Regions from separate parts of the Enterobacter sp. CP102 genome, predicted to be linked through region 2. Evidence: predicted binding sites of a transcription regulator. Region 2 holds the regulator's gene; each other region holds the start of a gene.
What was found. The regulator LexA, encoded in region 2, represses DNA repair genes until DNA is damaged. The targets are predictions, from matches to a motif close to TNCTGTATGTACATACAGNA.
Positions count from the first base shown of each region.

Region 1 (4,484 bases), 1.4 Mb from region 2:
TGCTTGGCGCTATCTGGTATAACCTGCTGACGCTAACCGGGCACCTCATTTTTCCGGTTCGCGCCTTGCAGGATAACCTCGCCCGCAGCTATGAACAGCTGGCGCATTATCTGGAGCTGAAATCCCGTTTATTTGACCCGGATATAGAAGAAGAAAGCCAGGCACCGCTTTACGATCTGGCGCTGGCAAATGGCCAGTTGGTCGCGACCTTAAACCAGACCAAAGCCAGCCTTCTTACCCGGTTACGCGGCGACCGCGGCCAGCGCGGAACCCGCCGGACCTTGCACTACTATTTTGCCGCCCAGGATATCCACGAGCGCGCCAGTTCGTCGCACGTGCAGTATGCCGCCCTGCGGGAAAAGTTCCGCTACAGCGATGTGATGTTCCGTTTTCAGCGGCTGCTTTCGATGCAATCCCAGGCGTGTCAGCAGCTGTCCCGCTCCATTTTACTGCGCACGCCGTATCAGCACGATCCCCGCTTTGAGCGCGCATTCAGCCATCTTGATGCAGCGCTTGATCGCGTTCAGGCCAGTGGGACATCCCCAGAGCAGATAAAAGCGCTGGGTTTCTTACTCAATAATCTGCGGGCGATAGACGCGCAACTGGCGACTATTGAGTCTGAGCAAGCCATGGCGATGCCGAACAATGACGCTGATAACCAGCTTGCCGATGACAGTGTTCACGGCTTTAGCGATATGTGGTTACGGCTGAGCCGCAACTTTACGCCTGAATCAGCTCTGTTCCGCCACGCCGTGAGGATGTCGCTGGTGTTGTGCGTTGGATACGCGTTTATCCAGATAACCGGGTTGCATCATGGCTATTGGATCCTGCTGACCAGCCTGTTCGTTTGCCAGCCGAACTATAACGCCACCCGCCACCGGCTCGCGCTGCGTATTATCGGTACGCTGGTGGGTGTCGCCATCGGCCTTCCGGTACTTTACTTTGTCCCGTCTATTGAAGGGCAGCTGGTCCTTATCGTGATCACCGGCGTGTTGTTCTTTGCATTTCGTAATGTGCAGTATGCGCACGCCACGATGTTTATCACCTTGCTGGTATTGCTGTGCTTTAACCTGCTTGGCGAAGGGTTTGAAGTCGCCCTTCCCCGCGTTATTGATACGCTTATCGGCTGCGCCATTGCCTGGGCTGCGGTCAGTTTTATCTGGCCGGACTGGCGTTTTCGCAATCTGCCGCGCGTGCTGGACAGGGCAATGAATGCCAACTGCCGATACCTGGATGCCATTCTTGAGCAATATCACCAGGGTCGTGATAACCGTCTGGCCTATCGCATCGCCCGCCGCGATGCGCATAACAGCGATGCAGAGCTGGCGTCGGTGGTATCAAACATGTCAACGGAACCGGGCGCTACGGCAGAAATCCGTGAAACTGCCTTTCGTCTGCTGTGCCTGAACCATACGTTCACCAGCTACATTTCTACGCTGGGCGCTCACCGCGAAAGGCTAACCAACCCGGGTATTCTGGCGTTGCTGGATGATGCTGTTTGCTATGTCGACGATGCACTTCACCACCGTCCAGCCGATGAACCCCGTGTTCGACAGGCTCTGGATGAACTCGCTCAGCGTATCGCCCATCTTGATCCTGGTACCGACAGCAAAGCACCGCTGGTTCTTCAGCAAGTTGGCCTGCTTATCGCCCTGCTGCCGGAAATTTGTCGCCTGCAACAACTGATTGCTACATGGCGGAACGATTCTCCGCAGGCTCTGGCAACGCGTTAAACCACTCCGTAAGCTCCTGGCGAATTTCCGCCGGGAGCGCCGCTTCATGCAACCCTTCTATTGCCCCCTCAAGCGCAAAGAGCACTTTAATCCCGAGTTGTTTGTTTTGCGCTCTGATTTTCAGCCAGCTCGCTTTTGCCCCCAGCTCCCGTAACATTTCTTCGTTAGTGATCCCGACTTCAAAAAGCAGAACCTCAATCTGGAAGGTGAGATTGGGCAGGTCTTTAAGCCGGTTGCGCTGATAGCGTTGATATCGCTCCCGCCTGGCATCCTCAAGCGCAAAAGAAGAAAGCTGGAGTAGTGTCCCCCTGTCCTGCCACAGCCCCTCATCAACCCGGAAGTAGTTAAGCAGCACGGGCCGACCACGCTTCAGAAGGGTCAAAAAAGAGGAGGCGTGTTTCACATAGTAGGTCGCGCTTTGCTCACAGGCACGCAGATAAAGTTCCCCATCAGACACCATGGCAAAAACAGCGTTATCAACCGCCAGGGTATAACCACCAAAGAGTGCGCGGTGATGAATATCACCCAGTTCTGAAAGGTATTCCTGGGATTTATAAATCCGTTCATAAGATATCTTTTTCATGATATTTCCCTTAAAAATCATAATCTAAAGAGGCTATTTCTTACTAACGGATCCGTTAGCAGGAAAATAGGCAACTTATTGCCGGTGAGCAAGATGAATTTTCTTTAGGGGCCGATCATGAGCAAAATTTGCGAGTCGCTTTCCGAAAATGAGGTTGATCTTTATGCATACAGGGGTTACTGTATATTCATACAGTGACTACAGGGCTGGAATGAATATGTACACTTCAGGCTACGCAAATCGCTCAACATCTTTCTCTTCTACCGCAGGCAATGTCGCGCAGAAATCCGTCGGGAGCGTGTCGACAGGTCTCATCAGTGAAGTGGTTTATCGTGAAGACCAGCCCCTATTGACGCAACTCTTATTACTGCCTTTATTACAGCAGCTTGGCCAGCAGTCTCGCTGGCAACTCTGGCTGACGCCGCAACAAAAACTGAGCCGTGAATGGGTTCAGTCAGCAGGATTGCCGCTGACCAAGGTTATGCAGATTAACCAGCTGTCGCCATGCGACACGGTCGAGTCGATGATCCGTGCATTACGTACCGGAAATTACAGCGTCGTGATCGGATGGTTGCCAGACGAACTGACGGAAGAAGAACATTTTCGACTGACTGAAGCAGCCGAAGAAGGCAACGCTATCGGTTTTATTATGCGTCCGGTTCGTCCAGATTCTTATCGCAGAGGACAACTATCCGGGCTAAAAATTCACTCAAATTTGTATCATTGAGTAAATTTAAGAGTTTTCCTGGAATTTTTTTCGACCACAAGATGTGGAAATAGTTCCATGGGCCAAATCTGCGGCAAGGCTTGTCTGGTGCGGTTCCCGTTAATTTTACTGCACAAATTCCGTACAAAAAATGTTAAATATTAGGTATACGGAACTTTTTTTTTCATATGCCTGACGGAGTTCACACTTGTAAGTTTCTAGCTACGTTGTAGACTTTACATCGCCAGGGGTGCTCGGCCTAAGCCGAAGATATCGGTAGATTTATATTTGACCACGCCCCCCGGTGAAGGATTTAACCGTGATTTCTCGTCAGAGATCTTCATGGCAAATTTTGGATGATAACGAGGCGCAAAAAATGAAAAAGACAGCTATCGCGATTGCAGTGGCACTGGCTGGCTTCGCTACCGTAGCGCAGGCCGCTCCGAAAGATAATACCTGGTATGCAGGTGGTAAACTGGGCTGGTCTCAGTTCCATGACACCGGCTGGTACAACAGCAAACTGAACAACGATGGCCCTACTCATGAGAGCCAGCTTGGTGCAGGTGCGTTCGGTGGCTATCAGGTTAACCCGTATGTTGGTTTTGAAATGGGTTACGACTGGTTAGGTCGTATGCCATACAAAGGCGACACCGTAAATGGCGCTTTCAAAGCTCAGGGCGTACAGCTGACCGCTAAACTGGGTTACCCAGTAACTGACGATCTGGACGTGTACACCCGTCTGGGCGGCATGGTATGGCGTGCTGATTCCAGCAACAACCAGATTGGCAGCGATCACGACACTGGCGTATCTCCAGTATTCGCAGGTGGTGTTGAGTGGGCTATGACCCGTGACATCGCTACCCGTCTGGAATACCAGTGGGTTAACAACATCGGCGACGGCAACACCGTAGGTGTTCGTCCAGACAACGGGATGCTGAGCGTAGGTGTTTCCTACCGTTTCGGCCAGCAGGAAGAAGCTGCGCCAATCGTAGCTCCAGCTCCGGCTCCAGCTCCAGAAGTACAGACCAAACACTTCACTCTGAAGTCTGACGTTCTGTTCAACTTCAACAAAGCTACCCTGAAACCAGAAGGTCAGCAGGCACTGGATCAGCTGTACTCTCAGCTGAGCAACCTGGATCCTAAAGACGGTTCAGTAGTGGTTCTGGGCTTCACCGACCGTATCGGTTCTGACGCTTACAACCAGCAGCTGTCTGAAAAACGTGCTCAGTCTGTTGTTGATTACCTGGTATCTAAAGGTATCCCAGCTAACAAGATCTCTCCACGTGGTATGGGCGAATCTAACCCAGTTACCGGTTCTACCTGTGACAACGTGAAAGCTCGCGCTGCACTGATCGACTGCCTGGCTCCAGATCGTCGCGTTGAGATCGAAGTTAAAGGCATCAAAGACGTTGTAACTCAGCCAGCGGCATAAGTTATCGTCTTAAGAAAAAACCCCGCAATG
Region 1 is NZ_CP104014.1:1,645,071-1,649,554, reverse strand. It holds gene yccS (YccS family putative transporter) at 1-1,733, shown strand, start outside; gene N1249_RS07620 (TfoX/Sxy family DNA transformation protein) at 1,690-2,316, opposite strand; gene sulA (SOS-induced cell division inhibitor SulA) at 2,534-3,043, shown strand; gene ompA (porin OmpA) at 3,399-4,454, shown strand.
Region 1: a site for LexA is predicted at 2,494-2,513, ahead of sulA (SOS-induced cell division inhibitor SulA). Genes of this name have one in related genera too.

Region 2 (4,484 bases):
GCAGCATCAGCATATGCGCGATGTTGTTACGATAGTAAGTCATCAGCACCGCCTGCTCGCGCGGCAGAATGATGATGTCGCCAATCGTATCTTTCTCAACTTCGAACTTATTCATCTGCAAGGCATGATCGATAAGCTCGCTGGCGGTAGCGGCTGGCGCCGTCGAATCCACTGAGTACGGAACATTACGCATAATGTCCAGATAGCAATCGAGCTGCTCGGTAAGCTGTTCACGGGTCAGTGAACGCTGACGCGATGCCAGCAGCGCGGTACAGCACAGGTTCATGGCGTTGGCCGCGCCTGCGTTGTTAATACGCACCATCAGCTCGGCGGCAATGCCGTTCACCGTTGGCGTCAGCCAGGCAGGGCGTATTGCTTCGATGGGGTCGATAGACTCGCGCCATTCCGGAACGTGGTGGTTAAGGTAGTTCATCAGCGGCATCGGCTCGCCGAAGTTTACATAGCCCTGACCCAGATTACGCAGCTTGCTCAGACCACGCAGCATCTGCGGCAGGCTCTCTTTCTCTTTGGTCGCACCGCGCAGCTCTTTGGCGTACGTACCCACTTCCATCACGTGCTCGTAACCGATGTAAATCGGCACCAGCGTAATGGGGCGAGTACCACCGCGCAGCATGGCCTGGATAGTCATCGACAGCGTGCCGGTTTTCGGATCAAGCAGACGGCCTGTACGGGAACGCCCGCCTTCCACGAAGTACTCAACGGAATAACCACGGCTGAACAGCTCGCCCAGATATTCGCGGAATACGGTGGAATAGAGCTTGTTGCCCTTGAAGGTACGACGAATAAAGAAGGCACCCAGGCGGCGGAAGATCGGCCCTGCTGGCCAGAAGTTCAGGTTAATACCGGCTGCAATGTGCGGTGGCACCAGGCCCTGATGGTAAAGCACATAGGAAAGCAGCAGGTAGTCCATATGGCTGCGGTGGCAGGGCACATAGACAATTTCGTGGCCATCATGCGCCAGCTGACGCACGCGCTCGGCGTTGTGGACGTTGATCCCCTGATAGAGACGGTTCCACGTGAAGCTCAGGATACGATCGGACAGGCGAATCATCTCGTAGGAGAAGTTCGCGGCGATCTCTTCCATCAGCGCGATGGCATTTTGCTGCGCTTTCTCGTGCGAAATTTTCTTGCTGCGCGCTTCGTCTTCCACGGCACGGGCAATAGCTTTAGACGCCAGCAGCTTATTGAACAGGTCCTGACGCGCCGGGAGGCGCGGCCCCACAGCTGCAAGACGCTGGCGCGCAAAGTGCATACGTGCCACGCGAGCCAGTTTTTGCGCGATGATTTTATCCGTACCGTGTTCGTCTGCCATGCGGCGCAGCGACACAGAAGGCGAGAAACGCACGAAGCTGTCGCGGCCAAGCCAGGACACCGCGAAGAATTTCTGGATGCCGTTGAGCATCCGCAGCGGTGGGTTTTCTTCCCCTTTTTCGCGGCCAGGGCGACGACCAAACATCACCGATACCGGCACCATCTGCACATCCAAATCTGGATTGCTGCGGTGCAAATCGAGGTAGTCGTGGAACAGCTTGATGGACTCTTCTTTTGGCGTGTAATAGGTAAACACGCGCGGCCCACCGTGGATGAACACGTAGCGCGGCAACAGCGTACCGTCGATTTCCAGCGGTTCAAGCGGATCGGGTAAATCATGCGCCAGACACTGGGCGCGGAGCGTGAGCAAGTCTGCCTTCGAGTTGTAAGGCAAAACATACATAATAGGGCGAGAGGTATCGAGCCCTAATTCCAGCGCGGGTTCAGCTGGGATAGACTTGCTTTTTACCAGAACGGTTAATGGTAAATTAAGTAATTTGTAGTAAATTCGTGGCCAGCCGGACATAAACGATGTAAAGCCTCTGGTTAATAATGCAATTGCGGCGCAAGGATAACAGAAAGCGCGCAAAATTTCTGTTGTTACCCGTCATACTTCGGGCGGCAGTAAACGCACTGTGTCTATAGTTACTGACGCTATTTCTAATAAAAGGTTCTTTTAATGGCCAATAATACCACTGGGTTAACCCGAATCATCAAAGCTGCCGGCTATTCATGGAAAGGTTTCCGTGCCGCGTGGATCAATGAAGCTGCTTTTCGTCAGGAAGGCGTTGCCGCTATCGTGGCGGTAATCATTGCCTGTTTTCTTGATGTCGATGCCATAACGCGCGTTCTTCTTATTGGTTCTGTGCTTTTGGTGATGATAGTGGAAATTCTCAATAGCGCTATTGAGGCCGTTGTTGATCGTATTGGCTCTGATTTCCATGAGCTCTCGGGTCGTGCAAAAGATATGGGCTCTGCCGCCGTGTTGCTGGCGATTATCACTGCGGTGATCACCTGGGTCACGCTGCTTTGGTCGCATTTCCGATGAGCCTCGAGGAATAATTAAGTCCCTGGTTTTTTGTGCAGTTTTTGGTTCCAAAATCGCCTTTAACTGTATATACTCACAGCATAACTGTATATACACCCAGGGGGCGGAATGAAAGCGTTAACGACCAGGCAGCAAGAGGTGTTTGATCTCATCCGGGATCATATCGGCCAGACGGGAATGCCACCTACGCGTGCGGAAATCGCGCAGCGTCTGGGCTTCCGTTCTCCAAATGCTGCTGAGGAACACCTTAAAGCGCTGGCGCGTAAAGGCGTGATTGAGATTGTTTCTGGTGCTTCACGCGGCATCCGTCTGCTGGTAGAAGAAGAGACGGGCATTCCGCTGGTTGGCCGCGTCGCGGCAGGTGAACCTTTGCTGGCACAACAGCATATTGAAGGTCACTATCAGGTCGATCCTGGCATGTTCAAACCGAGCGCGGATTTTCTGCTGCGCGTCAGCGGTATGTCCATGAAAGACATCGGTATTCTCGATGGTGATCTGCTGGCGGTTCATAAGACACAAGATGTGCGCAACGGCCAGGTAGTGGTAGCGCGTATTGATGATGAAGTCACCGTTAAGCGCCTGAAAAAACAGGGCAACACTGTGCAGCTGCTGCCGGAAAACAGCGAATTCACCCCCATCGTGGTGGATCTTCGCGAACAAAGCTTCTCCATTGAAGGTCTGGCGGTTGGCGTCATCCGCAACGGAGAATGGCTGTAATCTCTTCCTGACAGGCTACGGAACCTCCGTAGCCTGATTCATTTCTCACTCCCGGTATTTTTCATGTCACTGCTGACTGCTTCTGATAAGGCATTGTGGCGTCTTGCACTGCCGATGATTATTTCCAATATCACTGTTCCTCTTTTGGGGCTGGTCGATACGGCGGTTATTGGACATCTGGATTCACCGGTCTATCTGGGCGGCGTGGCGATTGGCGCAACGGCAACCAGCTTCCTCTTTATGCTACTGCTTTTTTTACGCATGAGCACCACCGGGCTGACGGCACAGGCGTTTGGCGCAAAAGATCCCCTACGTCTGGCACGTGCGCTGGTACAGCCGTTAATTCTGGCTCTGGGTGCGGGCGTGCTTATCGTTGTGCTGCGTACGCCACTCATTGAGCTGGCATTGCATATAGTCGGTGGCAGCGAAGCGGTGCTGGAGCAGGCACGGCGCTTCCTCGATATTCGCTGGCTAAGCGCCCCGGCATCGCTGGCAAATCTGGTTCTGCTGGGCTGGTTGTTGGGCGTCCAGTATGCCCGCGCCCCCGTTATCCTGCTGGTTGTCGGGAACGTCCTGAACATAGTGCTCGATCTCTGGCTGGTCATGGGGTTGCACATGAATGTTCAGGGCGCGGCGCTGGCAACGGCTATTGCCGAATATGGCACGCTGATTATCGGGCTGTGGATGGTCTGGCGTGTGCTGGTGATGCGGGGCATAACACCTGCGCTGCTGAAGGCCGCCTGGCGCGGCAATATCCGCAAGCTGCTGGCGCTTAACCGGGATATCATGCTGCGCTCGCTGTTACTGCAACTGTGCTTTGGTGCGCTGACCGTCTTTGGTGCGCGGCTTGGCCAGGAAATCGTTGCCGTCAACGCGGTGCTGATGACGCTGCTAACCTTTACCGCTTACGCCCTCGACGGCTTTGCCTATGCGGTAGAAGCCCATTCCGGGCAAGCGTATGGCGCGCGTGAAAGCGGGCAATTGCAGGATGTCTGGCGCGCCGCATGTCGGCAGGCTGGGCTGGTGGCGCTGGCATTTGCGCTCATCTACGCCTGCTTTGGTGAGCATATTGTTGCGCTGCTCACGTCATTACCTGCACTGCGTGAGCTGGCAAGCCACTACATCATCTGGCAGGTGATCTTACCGGTTGTGGGCGTCTGGTGTTATTTACTCGATGGGATGTTTATTGGCGCAACGCGTGGCGCGGAAATGCGTAACAGTATGGCGGTCGCGGCGGCTGGGTTTGGTTTAACCCTGCTCACGGTACCGTATCTGGGGAATCATGGGTTATGGCTGGCCCTTGCAGTCTTTCTTCTTTTGCGTGGCCTCTCGCTGGCGTTTATCTGGCATCGGCACTGGAGAAAAAATACCTGGTTTTCATCCCGTC
Region 2 is NZ_CP104014.1:280,761-285,244, forward strand. It holds gene plsB (glycerol-3-phosphate 1-O-acyltransferase PlsB) at 1-1,858, opposite strand, end outside; gene N1249_RS01315 (diacylglycerol kinase) at 2,012-2,380, shown strand; gene lexA (transcriptional repressor LexA) at 2,489-3,097, shown strand; gene dinF (MATE family efflux transporter DinF) at 3,161-4,484, shown strand, end outside.

Region 3 (4,484 bases), 500 kb from region 2:
CGCCGACATTACTGCTTCAGGCCGAAGAAGAACGTGTGGTTGATAACCGTATGCACGACCGCTTTTGTGAACTGCGTGCCGCCGCCGGTCACCCTTGTGAAGGGGGTAAACCGCTGGTCATAAATGGTGCGTACCATGAGATCCTTTTCGAAAAGGACACCATGCGCTCAGTCGCGCTCAACGCCATTGTCGAATTTTTCGACAGGCATAACTGATTTTCTATTGAGGTTAAATTTCCCTATGTACCAGGTTGTTGCATCTGATTTAGATGGCACGCTGCTTTCCCCCGATCACACCTTATCGCCTTATGCGAAAGAAACCCTGAAGCTCCTGACTGCCCATGGCGTGAACTTCGTGTTTGCCACCGGTCGCCACCACGTGGACGTGGGGCAGATCCGCGATAACCTGGACATCAAAGCCTACATGATCACCTCCAACGGTGCGCGCGTACACGACACCGATGGCAACCTGATTTTCACGCATAACCTTGACCGGGATATCGCCACCGATCTGTTCGGCGTGGTGCACAATAACCCGGACATCGTGACCAACGTGTATCGCGATGATGAGTGGTTTATGAACCGCCATCGCCCGGACGAAATGCGTTTCTTCAAAGAGGCGGTATTCAACTACACCCTGTATGAACCAGGTCTGCTGGAGCCGGAAGGGATCAGCAAGGTGTTCTTCACCTGTGAAAGCCACGAAGAGTTACTGCCGCTGGAGCAGGCGATCAACGCCCGCTGGGGTGACCGTGTTAACGTTAGCTTCTCTACGCTGACCTGCCTGGAAGTGATGGCCGGTGGCGTGTCGAAAGGTCATGCGCTTGAAGCGGTGGCACAACGTATGGGCTTTGAACTGAAAGACTGCATCGCCTTCGGCGACGGCATGAACGACGCGGAAATGCTCTCGATGGCGGGCAAAGGTTGCATCATGGAGAATGCGCACCAGCGTCTGAAGGATCTGCATCCGGAACTGGAAGTGATCGGCTCTAATGCCGACAACGCCGTGCCGAAATATCTGCGCAAGCTGTTCCTTGAATAATCTTCACTTGGTTATTTATTGCTCAGTTGTCAACTAAAGAGTTCGCTACAATGCCTGTCCTTCTTTCAGAGAGACAAGCATTGTGGCGCTACTCATTATCACCACTATTCTGTGGGCCTTCTCCTTTAGCCTGATTGGCGAATACCTTGCGGGTTCGGTGGACAGCTACTTCTCAGTGCTGATGCGCGTGGGGCTGGCGGCACTGGTATTCCTGCCGTTTCTGCGTACGCGTGGGCAAACGCTGAAAACCATTCTGCTGTACATGCTGGTGGGGGCAATGCAGCTCGGCATCATGTATTTGTTCAGCTTCCGCGCTTACGTGTACCTGTCGGTATCCGAATTTTTGCTGTTTACCGTGCTCACACCGCTCTATATCACGCTGATTTACGATCTGCTGAGTAAGCGTCGTCTGCGTTGGGGCTATGCGCTGAGCGCGCTGCTGGCGGTTGTCGGTGCGGCGATCATTCGCTACGACAAAGTGAGCGACCACTTCTGGACCGGTCTGATGTTTGTGCAGTTGGCCAACATCAGCTTCGCCATTGGCATGGTGGGCTACAAACGCCTGATGGAAACCCGCCCGATGCCGCAGCATAACGCCTTTGCCTGGTTCTATATGGGGGCGGCTATTGTTGCCGTGGCGGCGTGGTTTATGCTCGGCAACCCGCAAAAACTGCCGACCACTTCAGTGCAGTGGGGCATTCTGGTCTGGCTGGGCGTGGTGGCGTCCGGGCTGGGATACTTCATGTGGAACTACGGCGCTACACAGGTAGACGCCGGTACGCTGGGGATCATGAACAACGTGCATGTGCCTGCGGGTCTGCTGGTTAACCTGGCTATCTGGCAGGAGCAACCGCACTGGCCGAGCTTTATTATTGGGGGAACGGTGATCCTGGCTTCGTTGTGGGTACATCGCCGTTGGGTCGCTCCGCGCTCCGCACAAACGGAAGATGGTCGCACGCGTGGTTCCGCGCTGAGCGAATAAACGCTTCTGTAATTGGTTGACGCTGCTCGCCATCGCGCACGGCAGCGTACAGCCGGCTCCACAGTCCTTCACCCAGGGTTTTGGTCACCACCAGGCCCTGGCGTTCAAAACTCTCCACCACCCAGTGCGGCAGTGCCGCGATGCCCATTCTGGCGGCAACCATCTGAATTAACAGCAAGGTGTTATCCACGCTTTTCAGCTGTGGGCTGATGCCTGCCGGTTGCAGGAAGTGACGCCAGATATCCAGGCGACTGCGTTGTACCGGGTAAATCAGCAGCGTTTCCGTGGCCAGATCTTCCGGCGTGACGCGCGTTTTAGCGGCCAGTGGATGATCCGGTGCCAGCACCAGGCGCACTTCATAATCAAACATTGGCGAGTAGTGCAGTCCGCTGCGCGGCAGGATGTCCGAAGTCATGACCAGATCCAGCTCGCCCTGCTGGAGCGAGGGCTGTGGGTCAAACGTCACACCGGATTTAAAGTCCATCTCCACCTGCGGCCACTTCTGGCGGAAGTTCTCAAGCGCGGGGGTCAGCCACTGAATACAGCTATGACACTCAATCGCGATGCGCAATTTCGTCTGCTGCGGTTCGTTACAGGACTGCAACGCGCTGGCAATTTGCGGCAGCACCTGATTCGCCAGCTGCAGCAAAATCTCACCCTGCGGGGTAAAGCGCAGCGGCTGGCTCTTACGCACAAAAAGACGGAAGCCGAGGCGTTGTTCCAGATCGCTGAACTGGTGTGAAAGGGCGGACTGAGTCTGGTGCAGCGTGGCCGCAGCCGCTGCGAGAGAACCGCAGTTCCGCAACGCTTGTAGCGTTTTCAGGTGTTTTATCTCGATCATGAAAGTCCTTCACTTCGGCATGAACATTTTGCGCTTGAGGAATATACAGTAACTGCCAATTATGGATGTGTAAACATCTGGACGGCTAAAATCCTTCGTCTTTTAAATTTATGGTGCGTTGGCTGCGTTTACTCACCCCGGTCACTTACTCCTGTAAGCTCCCGGGGATGAGCAAACTTGCCGCCTTCCCTAAATTCAAAATCCAAAGGATTTACAATTAATTAGAGGAAGAAAACATGACAATCCGCAATCACACACTCGGTTTCCCTCGCGTTGGTTTGCGTCGCGAACTGAAAAAAGCGCAAGAAAGTTACTGGGCAGGTAACTCCACCCGTGAAGAGCTGCTGGCCGTGGGCCGTGAACTGCGCGCCCGTCACTGGGATCAGCAAAAGCAAGCGGGCATTGACCTGCTGCCGGTGGGCGATTTCGCCTGGTACGACCATGTTCTGACTACCAGCCTGCTGCTTGGCAACGTGCCGGCTCGTCATCAGAACAACGATGGATCGGTCGATCTCGACACCCTGTTCCGTATCGGCCGTGGCCGTGCGCCAGGCGGTGAGCCAGCGGCAGCAGCGGAAATGACCAAGTGGTTTAACACCAACTATCACTACATGGTGCCGGAATTTGTCAAAGGCCAGCAGTTCAAACTGACCTGGACACAGCTGCTGGATGAAGTGGATGAAGCGCTGGCGCTGGGTCACAAGGTGAAGCCAGTGCTGCTTGGCCCGGTAACCTATCTGTGGCTGGGTAAAGTGAAGGGCGAACAGTTTGACCGTCTGAGCCTGCTGAACGATATCCTGCCGGTCTACCAGCAGGTGCTGGCGGAGCTGGCAAAACGCGGTATCGAGTGGGTGCAAATCGACGAACCTGCGCTGGTACTGGAGCTGCCGCAAGAATGGCTGAACGCCTTCAAACCCGCGTATAACGCGCTCACCGGCCAGGTGAAGTTGCTGCTGACCACCTATTTTGAAGGTGTCACTCCTAACCTCAATACCATCACCGCGCTGCCGGTACAGGGCCTGCATGTTGACCTGGTCCACGGGAAAGATGATGTAGCGGAGCTGCACAAACGCCTGCCTGCTGACTGGCTGCTCTCGGCGGGCCTGGTGAATGGCCGTAACGTCTGGCGTGCCGATTTGACGGAAAAATATGCCCGGATTAACGCGATTGCGGGTAAACGTGATCTGTGGGTGGCCTCTTCCTGTTCACTGCTGCACAGCCCAATCGACCTGAGTGTTGAAACGCGTCTGGATGCTGAAGTGAAGAGCTGGTTTGCGTTCGCCCTGCAAAAATGTGAAGAGCTGGCGCTACTGCGTGATGCCCTGAACAGCGGTGACACGGCCGCCATTGCCGAATGGAGCGCACCGATTCAGGCGCGTCGCCACTCGACTCGCGTGCATAACGCGGCAGTGGAAAAACGTCTGGCGGCCATCACCGCTCAGGACAGCCAGCGCCAGAGCGCCTATGAAGTACGCGCCGAAGCCCAGCGTGCTCGTTTTAACCTGCCAGCCTGGCCGACAACCACCATCGGTTCATTCCCGCAGACCACTGAAATCCGCGGCCTGCGTCTGGATTTCAAAAAGGGCAACCTGGATGCGAACAACTATCGCACCGGCATCG
Region 3 is NZ_CP104014.1:4,562,222-4,566,705, reverse strand. It holds gene pldB (lysophospholipase L2) at 1-215, shown strand, start outside; gene yigL (sugar/pyridoxal phosphate phosphatase YigL) at 241-1,041, shown strand; gene N1249_RS21560 (carboxylate/amino acid/amine transporter) at 1,124-2,023, shown strand; gene metR (HTH-type transcriptional regulator MetR) at 1,911-2,864, opposite strand; gene metE (5-methyltetrahydropteroyltriglutamate--homocysteine S-methyltransferase) at 3,101-4,484, shown strand, end outside.
Region 3: a site for LexA is predicted at 2,896-2,915, ahead of metR (HTH-type transcriptional regulator MetR). Genes of this name have one in related genera too.